2 regions of the Streptomyces sp. NBC_01454 genome follow, and region 2 is predicted to be linked to the other one. Evidence: predicted binding sites of a transcription regulator. Region 2 holds the regulator's gene; the other holds the start of a gene.
What was found. The regulator HrcA, encoded in region 2, represses chaperone genes, less so after heat shock. The targets are predictions, from matches to a motif close to TTNGCACTCNGNNNNNCNGAGTGCNAA.

Region 1 (4,872 bases), 2.3 Mb from region 2:
CGTGACCGACGGCCAGGTTGCGCACCTTCTCCACCACAACGCCGCCCTCGAGGCCGCCGTTGACGGAGATCTGCTTGAGCGGGGCCTCCAGCGCGAGCTTCACGGCGTTGGCGCCGGTGGCCTCGTCACCCTCGAGGTCCAGCTTCTCGAAGACCGAGGAAGCCTGGAGCAGGGCGACGCCACCGCCGGCGACGATGCCCTCCTCGACGGCCGCCTTCGCGTTGCGAACGGCGTCCTCGATGCGGTGCTTGCGCTCCTTGAGCTCAACCTCGGTGGCGGCACCGGCCTTGATGACGGCCACGCCGCCGGCCAGCTTCGCCAGACGCTCCTGGAGCTTCTCGCGGTCGTAGTCCGAGTCGCTGTTCTCGATCTCGGCACGGATCTGGTTGACGCGGCCCTGGACCTGCTCGCTGTCACCGGCACCGTCGACGATGGTGGTCTCGTCCTTGGTGATGACGACCTTGCGGGCGCGGCCGAGCAGTTCGAGACCGGCGTTCTCCAGCTTGAGGCCGACCTCCTCGGAGATGACGGTGCCACCGGTGAGGATGGCGATGTCGCCGAGCATGGCCTTGCGGCGGTCACCGAAGCCCGGGGCCTTGACGGCGACGGACTTGAAGGTGCCACGGATCTTGTTGACGACCAGGGTCGACAGGGCCTCGCCCTCGACGTCCTCGGCGATGATCAGCAGCGGCTTGCCGGACTGCATGACCTTCTCCAGGAGCGGCAGCAGGTCCTTCACGCTGCTGATCTTGGAGTTGACGATCAGGATGTACGGGTCGTCGAGCGCGGCTTCCATGCGCTCCATGTCGGTCGCGAAGTACGCCGAGATGTAGCCCTTGTCGAAGCGCATACCCTCGGTGAGTTCCAGCTCCAGACCGAAGGTCTGGGACTCCTCGACGGTGATGACGCCTTCCTTGCCGACCTTGTCCATGGCCTCGGCGATCAGCTCGCCGATCTGGGTGTCGGCGGCGGAGATGGAGGCGGTCGAAGCGATCTGCTCCTTGGTCTCCACGTCCTTGGCCTGCTCGAGCAGGGCGGCGGAGACGGCCTCGACGGCCTTCTCGATACCGCGCTTGAGGGCCATCGGGTTGGCGCCGGCGGCGACGTTGCGCAGGCCCTCGCGGACCAGGGCCTGGGCCAGGACGGTCGCGGTCGTCGTGCCGTCACCGGCGACGTCGTCCGTCTTCTTCGCGACCTCCTTGACCAGCTCGGCACCGATCTTCTCGTACGGGTCCTCGAGCTCGATCTCCTTGGCGATGGATACACCATCGTTGGTGATCGTGGGGGCGCCCCACTTCTTCTCGAGGACGACGTTGCGGCCCTTGGGGCCGAGGGTGACCTTGACGGCGTCGGCGAGCTGGTTCATCCCGCGCTCGAGCCCGCGCCGCGCCTCCTCGTCGAACGCGATGATCTTGGCCATGTGAAGTGGTCCTCCCGGACTAATGGGGTCTCCCCTGCTCGAACGCAGTTGAGAGCGTGGGGAAGGATTGCTCCGGACCGCGCTGGCGCCCGCGACGGACGGCCTGCAAACCCTGGCGGTTCCCTGCCCCACCCGGCCTGCGGGCCTCACCGACCCGGTCCTTCGTTGTCACTCTCACTCGGAGAGTGCTAACGCCAATGATTAGCACTCGAGGGGTGCGAGTGCAAGCGCCCATCAAGGGGTGCCCCCTTCGGGGCGGACAGCAGAAGGCCCGTACCCCCAAAGGGCACGGGCCTTCTTCGCGCAGCAGTCGGTCGGCGCCTCAGCCGGCCACCCGGACCATGTCCGCCTGCGGCCCCTTCTGGCCCTGCGAGATCTCGAACTCGACCCGCTGGCCCTCCTCAAGGGTGCGGTAGCCGTCCATCTGGATCGCGCTGTAGTGGACGAAAACATCCGCACCACCGTCGACCGCGATGAAGCCGTACCCCTTCTCCGCGTTGAACCACTTGACGGTGCCCTGAGCCATGCCTAACTCCCCTATTACTGGCCCTTGCGCAGGACCGCACTTCGCGGACCCGGGTCAGACCTCACCCCGCGAAAGGCCCGTGGGGTGTGCGCCGGAACGCGTCGACCGCCGCTGAATGTATCTGCACAGATGCCCAGAGCAACAGGTCAATCGGACGAGAATTCTGGGGCCGGAGAATCGGCAATTTAAGGTGAAATCCCAGTTCTTCGGGGCAAGTCGGGCCGGGCGTAGCACACATAAGCGACAAATGCTGCTCACACTTTGAGCACAACTGATCGCTGTCTCATATGCGTTCGGCACGCGCACGGTGATATCCGGAAGGGGATCACCCCAATGGTATCCCCTTTCACAACATGGAATTGCCCCGTCCGCTTTCTGGCGGACGGGGCAATTCCGGTCAAGCAGGGGAAGAGTTGGCGCAAATCAGCAGCCGCCGGCGACCGCGGGAATGATCGAGATGCCCGCGCCGTCCGGGGTCGGCGTCTCCAGGCCCTGCTCGAAGCGCACGTCGTCGTCGTTGACGTAGACGTTCACGAAGCGGCGCAGCTTGCCGGCGTCGTCCAGCACACGGGCCGCGATGCCCTGGTGGTTCCGCTCCAGGTCCGTGATCACCTCGGAGAGGGTCGCGCCCTCGGCGGGGACCTCGGCCTGGCCGTCGGTGTAGGTGCGGAGGATGGTGGGGATGCGGACCTTGACGCTCATGGTTCTGCCTTCCGGTGGTGCGGTGTACGAGTGCGTGGCTGGGGCGCGGTGCCCGTCCGGGGACGGGCCGGCGGCCTCAGCCGGCCAGGCCTGCCGCGCGGAACGCTTCCAGGTCCGGGCGGATCGTGGCCGTGGGACCGGACGTCGGCGCGACCGCGTCCAGGGTCTTGAGGCCGTCACCGGTGTTGAGGACGACGGTGGTCAGGGACGGGTCGAGCAGACCCTCCTCGATCAACTTCTTGGTCACGCCGACGGTCACGCCGCCCGCGGTCTCCGCGAAGATCCCCTCCGTACGGGCCAGCAGCTTGATCGCGTCGACGACCTGCTCGTCGTTGACGTCGTCGACCGCGCCGCCCGTACGCCGGGCGATGTCGAGCACATACGGACCGTCCGCCGGGTTGCCGATCGCCAGCGACTTGGCGATGGTCTTCGGCTTCTGCGGGCGCACCACGTCGTGCCCGGCCTTGAAGGCCGTGGACACCGGCGAGCAGCCCTCCGCCTGTGCGCCGAAGATCTTGTAGGGCTTGTCCTCGACCAGGCCGAGGGCGATCAGCTCCTTGAGCCCCTTGTCGATCTTCGTCAGCTGCGAGCCGGACGCGATCGGGATGACGATCTGGTCCGGGAGCCGCCAGCCGAGCTGCTCGCAGATCTCGTACGCGAGGGTCTTGGAACCCTCTCCGTAGTACGGACGCAGATTGACGTTGACGAAGCCCCAGCCCTCGCCCAGCGGGTCGCCGATGAGCTCCGAGCAGAAGCGGTTGACGTCGTCGTAGTTGCCCTCGATGCCGACCAGGTCGCCGCCGTAGACCGCGGCCATGACGACCTTGCCGGCCTCAAGGTCGTGCGGGATGAAGACGCAGGACTCGAAACCGGCGCGGCGCGCCGCGGCACCGACCGCACCGGCGAGGTTGCCGGTGGAGGAGCAGGACAGGGTGGTGAAGCCGAAGGCACGGGCGGCCTCGACGGCGATCGCCACGACGCGGTCCTTGAAGGAGTGCGTCGGGTTGCCGGAGTCGTCCTTGACGTACAGCCCGCCGGTGACGCCCAGCTCGGCGGCGAGCCGGTCGGCCTTCACGAGCTTGGTGAAGCCGGGGTTGAGGTTGGGCTTGTCGGCCACGTCGGAGGGGACGGGCAGCAGCGGGGCGTAGCGCCAGATGTTGTCCGGCCCGGCCTCGATCTGCTTCCGCAGGCCCTCGGGGTCGCCGCTCGGCAGGTCGTAGGCGACTTCGAGCGGCCCGAAACATTCCTGGCACGCGAAGATCGGGCCGAGCGCGAAACGCTGTCCGCACTCGCGGCAGGACAATGCCGCGGCGGGGCCCAGAGCGACGGTGGGGGTGTTTTCGGTGACTTGCACAGCCATGGAGGCGAGGCCCTTTCTCCTCATCTTCCTCGCGGCGAATCTCGCCACGAGACGGATTTGGCACCTTCCCAAGCCGGGAGCCTCGCGCGCGGGACGAAATCGAGCGTCCTTGCGGCAAGACCGGCTGGAGGGTTGCCGGGGCTTCAACGGGCCGTATCCCTCTGCCCCTCTGGATGAGCGGTATGGCGCTGGGCCGAAACCCAGGCGTTTGTGGCGCGGACCCCGACATGCGACGGTCATCCGCGTTGTTCAAGACTGTAACCGACGGCACTGACTGTTGAGATAGTCGTCCGAACCGCGAGATGGATCACACAGGCCGCCCTCCGGCGGCGACCGAGGAGTCGTAGACGTGCTGGAAGAGGTGGAGCGCTGGCTGGGCGCCCGTTCCTGGTCCGCCGCGGATCGCCCGCTGGGGCAGCTGCTGGAGGCCAAGCGCCAGACGGGCCGGACGGTCAGTGTCGTGCTGCCCGCGCTCGACGAGGAGGCCACGGTCGGCGCGATCGTGACGACCATCCGTGGCGCGCTGATGACCGACGCGCTGCCGCTGGTCGACGAGCTGGTGGTGCTGGACTCCGGCTCCACCGACCGCACCGCCGAGGTCGCGGCGGCGGCCGGCGCCCGGGTGGTGCACCGCGACAGCGTCCTGCCGCGACTGCCCGCCCTCCCCGGCAAGGGCGAGGTGCTGTGGCGCTCCCTCCTGGCCACCACCGGCGACATCATCTGCTTCATCGACGCCGACCTGCGCGAATTCTCCGCCACCTTCGTCTCCGGGATCGTCGGACCGCTGCTGACCGACCCGGACATCCAGTTCGTCAAGGCGATGTACGACCGGCCGCTGGAGACCGGCCCCCACCGCACCGGCAC
Region 2 (4,872 bases):
CCTTCGAGCCGGGGACGAGGTGGTCGACGAGGACGCCGAGGCGGGCGTCCGGCCCGGGGGAGAAGCTGCGGACGATCGCCGGGAGGTCGTCGATGCCCTCCAGGTACTCCACGACGACGCCCTCGATGCGCAGGTCGTCGCCCCAGACCCGCTCGACGAGTTCGGCGTCGTGCCGGCCCTCCACATAGATGCGCCCGGCGCGGGCGACCCGGGCGCGGGCGCCGGGGACGGCGAGCGAGCCGGAGGCCGTACGGGCCGGAGTGCTCGGCGCCGGGCGGCCCTGGGGGCGTACGAGGGTGACGACCTTGCCCTCCAGAAGGAAGCCGCGCGGGGTCATCGGAAAGACGCGGTGCTTGCCGAAGCGGTCCTCCAGGGTGACCGTCGGGCCCTCGGCCGTCTTCTCGCAGCGGATCACGGCGCCGCAGAAGCCCGTGGTGACCTCCTCGACGACCAGATCCGGGTCGGCCGGTACCTCCGGGGCGGGGCGCTGCTTCTTCCAGGACGGGGTCAGGTCGGGGCTGTAGCGCTTGCTCTGCATGGGCCTGTTCTGCGCCTGTTCTGTTCGAGGAGGGGGATGCGAAGTGGGGGCGGCGGGCGGTGGACGGTCGGGGCAGGGGTCAGGAGGCGGGGGCGACGCCGAAGCGGGTCGCCAGGGCGTCCCGCTGGGCGTGGACGAAGGCGGCGTCCACCACGGCGCCGTGGCCGGGGACGTAGACCGCGTCCTCGCCGCCGAGGGCCAGCAGCCGGTCCAGCGCGCCGGGCCACTGCTGCGGCAGTGCGTCCGGGCCCGCCTGCGGCTCACCGGACTCCTCGACCAGATCGCCGCAGAAGACGATCTCGGGGGCGCCCTGCCGGCCCGGGACCAGGACCGCGAGATCGTGGGCGGTGTGCCCGGGACCGACGTTGGCGAGCAGCACCTGACGGTCGCCGAGCTCGACGGTCAGCTGGCCGTGGACGTGGTGGTGCGGGGCGACCAGCAGATCGGCGGCCTCCGCGGCGGCGTCCCGGTCGACGCCGTGCCGTACCGCGTCGTGCCGCAGCTCGTCCTTGCCGCGGCGCAGCAGATCACCGAGGCCGGCCGCGCCGAACACCTCGACGCCCGCGAAGGCGGCGGTGCCCAGCACATGATCGAAATGCGGGTGGGTGAGCGCGACATGCGTCACGTCCCGGCCCAGCACCCCGCGGATCGTCCGGCGCAGCTCCGCGCCGTCGCGAAGGGTCGCGCCGGTGTCGACGATCATGACGCCGGTGGTCCCCGCGATCACCCCGATCGTCTCGTCCCACCCCGGCATCCGGCGCCTGGTGACACCGTCACCGAGCCGTTCCCAGCCGGCCTCTTCCCAAGCAGTGTGCATACCGAGACGCTAGCGCCCTCGCGATAGCGTTGCCCGGCAGATCGGCCGAACACGGGCATCGGGCGGTTGCTCCGCGCGGCCGCCCTTGCCGTGGCCGTGCTACCCGGCCGTACACTGGCTCCGGGTCTGGCACTCTGCCCGTGTGAGTGCCAGGAGGATCGAGACGCCGGGACGGCCGGACTGGAGGTGCGCGGAATGCTCAGTGAACGCAGGCTCGAAGTGCTGCGCGCCATCGTCCAGGACTATGTCGGGACGGAGGAGCCGGTCGGCTCCAAGGCACTCACGGAGCGCCATCAGCTCGGGGTCTCCCCGGCGACGATCCGCAACGACATGGCGGCCCTGGAGGACGAGGGGTTCATCGCCCAGCCGCACACAAGTGCCGGGCGGATCCCGACCGACAAGGGCTATCGCCTGTTCGTCGACAAGCTGGCCGGCGTCAAGCCGCTGTCCAGCCCGGAGCGGCGGGCGATCCAGAATTTCCTGGACGGCGCCGTCGACCTCGACGACGTCGTCGGCCGCACGGTCCGGCTGCTGGCGCAGCTGACCCGGCAGGTCGCCGTCGTGCAGTACCCCTCCCTGACCCGCTCCACGGTCCGGCACGTCGAGCTGCTGGCGCTGGCCCCGGCCCGCCTGATGCTCGTACTGATCACGGACACCGGACGGGTCGAGCAGCGGCTCATCGACTGCCAGGCGCCGTTCGGTGAGATGTCCCTGGCGGATCTGCGGGCGCGGCTCAACAGCCGGGTCGTGGGCCGCAGGTTCGCGGATGTGCCGCAGTTGGTGCAGGATCTCCCGGAGTCCTTCGAGCAGGACGACCGCGGCACGGTCTCGACAGTGCTGTCGGTGTTGCTGGAGACTTTGGTGGAGGAGACCGAAGAGCGACTGGTGATCGGCGGCACCGCCAATCTCACGCGCTTCGGGCACGATTTTCCACTGACCATCCGGCCGGTGCTGGAGGCCCTTGAGGAGCACGTGGTGCTGCTCAAGCTGCTCGGGGAGGCCAAGGACTCGGGCATGACCGTACGTATCGGGCATGAGAATGCCCATGAAGGCCTGACGTCCACATCGGTCGTCGCGGTCGGCTACGGTTCGGGCGACGAGGCAGTCGCCAAACTCGGCGTGGTCGGACCGACCCGCATGGACTACCCCGGAACGATGGGAGCGGTACGCGCAGTGGCACGTTACGTCGGACAAATCCTCGCGGAGTCGTAAGTGGCCACGGACTACTACTCGGTCCTCGGCGTCGGCCGCGACGCCTCGCAGGACCAGATCAAGAAGGCCTTCCGTCGGCTGGCGCGCGAGCTGCACCCGGATGTGAACCCCGACCCGAAGACCCAGGAGCGGTTCAAGGAGATCAACGCCGCTTACGAGGTCCTGTCGGATCCGCAGAAGAAGCAGGTCTACGACCTCGGCGGCGACCCCCTCTCGCAGGCCGGCGGCGGCCAGGGCGCGGGCGGCTTCGGCGCGGGCTTCGGCAACTTCTCCGACATCATGGACGCGTTCTTCGGCACCGCGTCGCAGCGCGGCCCGCGCTCGCGCACCCGCCGGGGCCAGGACGCCATGATCCGCCTCGATGTCGAGCTGAACGAAGCGGCCTTCGGCACGACCAAGGACATCCAGGTCGACACCGCCATCGTCTGCACGACGTGCACCGGCGAGGGCGCGGCGCCGGGTACCTCGGCGCAGACCTGTGACATGTGCCGCGGCCGCGGTGAGGTCTCGCAGGTCACCCGGTCCTTCCTCGGCCAGGTCATGACCTCCCGGCCGTGCCCGCAGTGCCAGGGCTTCGGGACCGTCGTGCCGACACCGTGCCCCGAGTGCGCCGGCGACGGACGGATCCGCTCCCGCCGCACCCTGACCGTCAAGATCCCCGCCGGTGTCGACAACGGCACCCGCATCCAGCTCGCGGGGGAGGGCGAGGTCGGCCCCGGCGGCGGCCCCGCCGGCGACCTCTACGTGGAGATCCACGAGCTGCCGCACGCGGTCTTCCAGCGGCGCGGCGACGATCTGCACTGCACGGTCACCATCCCGATGACGGCGGCGTCACTGGGCACCCAATGCCCGCTGGAGACGCTGGACGGGGTCGAGGAGATCGACGTCCGGCCCGGCACCCAGTCCGGCCAGTCCATCCCGCTGCACCAGCGCGGGGTGACCCACCTGCGCGGGGGCGGCCGGGGCGACCTCATCGTCCATGTCGAGGTGCAGACGCCGTCCAAGCTCGACCCCGAGCAGGAGGAGCTGCTGCGGCGGCTCGCCAAGCTCCGCGGTGAGGAGCGGCCCACGGGGCAGTTCCAGCCCGGTCAGCAGGGGCTGTTCTCCCGTCTGAAGGACGCCTTCAACGGGCGATAGCCCAGGTGAGCCGGGGTCCGACGGCGTTCGTCCCGGCAGCCGCGACAGCGTGGCCCCGATGCGGGGCGAGGCGGTGGGCGTGACACGATGAGGTCATGCCCACCGCGCTCACCGATCTCTGCCGCCACCCGATCGTGCAGGCCCCCATGGCGGGCGGCGGATCCGGGCCCGAACTGGCCGCCGCCGTCTGCGGCGCCGGCGGTCTCGGCTTCCTCGCCGCCGGCTACAAGACCGCCGACGGGATGTACCAGGAGATCAAACAGCTGCGGGCGCTGACCGACCGGCCCTTCGGCGTCAACCTCTTCATGCCGCAGCCGTCCCTGGCCGACGGCTCCGTCGTCGAGGTCTACCGCGAGCAACTCGCGGGCGAGGCCGCCTGGTACGAGACCGAACTCGGCGACACCGAGGGCCCCAGCGACGACGGCTACGAGGCCAAGCTGGCGATCCTGCGGGAGGACCCGGTGCCGGTGGTGTCCTTCACCTTCGGCTGCCCCTCGCGCGCCGTCCTCGACTCCTTCGCGCAGGTCGGTACGTACACGGTCGTCACGGTCACCACCGCCGCCGAGGCGCAGGCCGCCCAGTGGTCCGGCGCCGACGCGGTGTGTGTGCAGGGCGTGGAGGCCGGCGGGCACCAGGGCACCCACCGGGACGACCCGCATGCGGACGGGACCGGGGCGGGGCTGGGGCTGCTGGCGCTGCTCGGCCAGGTCCGCGAGGCCGTACAGATCTCGGTGATCGCCGCGGGCGGGCTGATGCGCGGCGGGCAGCTCGCCGCGGTGCTGGCCGCCGGGGCGAGCATGGCGCAGCTGGGCACCGCCTTCCTCGCCACCCCCGAGTCGGGCGCCAACCCGCTGCACAAGCAGGCGCTGACCAACCCCCTGTTCACCCATACCGAGTTGACCCGGGCGTTCTCCGGGCGCCCGGCCCGCGGGCTGGTGAACCGCTTCATGCGTGAGCACGGCCCGTACGCACCGGCCGCCTACCCGGCCGTCCACTACCTGACCTCCACCGTCCGCAAGGCCGCTGCCAAGGCGGGCGACGCCCAGGGGATGAACCTGTGGGCGGGGCAGGGCCACCGGCTGGCCCGGGAGCTGCCCGCCGGGCGCCTCGTGGAGGTGCTGATGGCCGAACTGGACGCGGCACGCGCCGCGTTGACCCTCCGCGGCGG

Region 1: groL (chaperonin GroEL) is a predicted target of HrcA. The motif match lies at 1,586-1,612, and genes of this name have one in related genera.

What each region holds. Positions count from the first base shown of each region.
Region 1 is NZ_CP109460.1:3,337,478-3,342,349, forward strand. Features, by position in the region: gene groL (chaperonin GroEL) at 1-1,420, opposite strand, end outside; gene OIU81_RS14510 (cold-shock protein) at 1,743-1,946, opposite strand; gene OIU81_RS14515 (MoaD/ThiS family protein) at 2,370-2,648, opposite strand; gene thrC (threonine synthase) at 2,725-4,008, opposite strand; SAM riboswitch class I at 4,026-4,188, opposite strand; gene OIU81_RS14525 (glucosyl-3-phosphoglycerate synthase) at 4,358-4,872, shown strand, end outside.
Region 2 is NZ_CP109460.1:5,638,187-5,643,058, forward strand. Features, by position in the region: gene OIU81_RS24995 (DUF3097 domain-containing protein) at 1-538, opposite strand, end outside; gene OIU81_RS25000 (MBL fold metallo-hydrolase) at 618-1,355, opposite strand; gene hrcA (heat-inducible transcriptional repressor HrcA) at 1,551-2,567, shown strand; gene dnaJ (molecular chaperone DnaJ) at 2,568-3,704, shown strand; gene OIU81_RS25015 (nitronate monooxygenase) at 3,800-4,872, shown strand, end outside.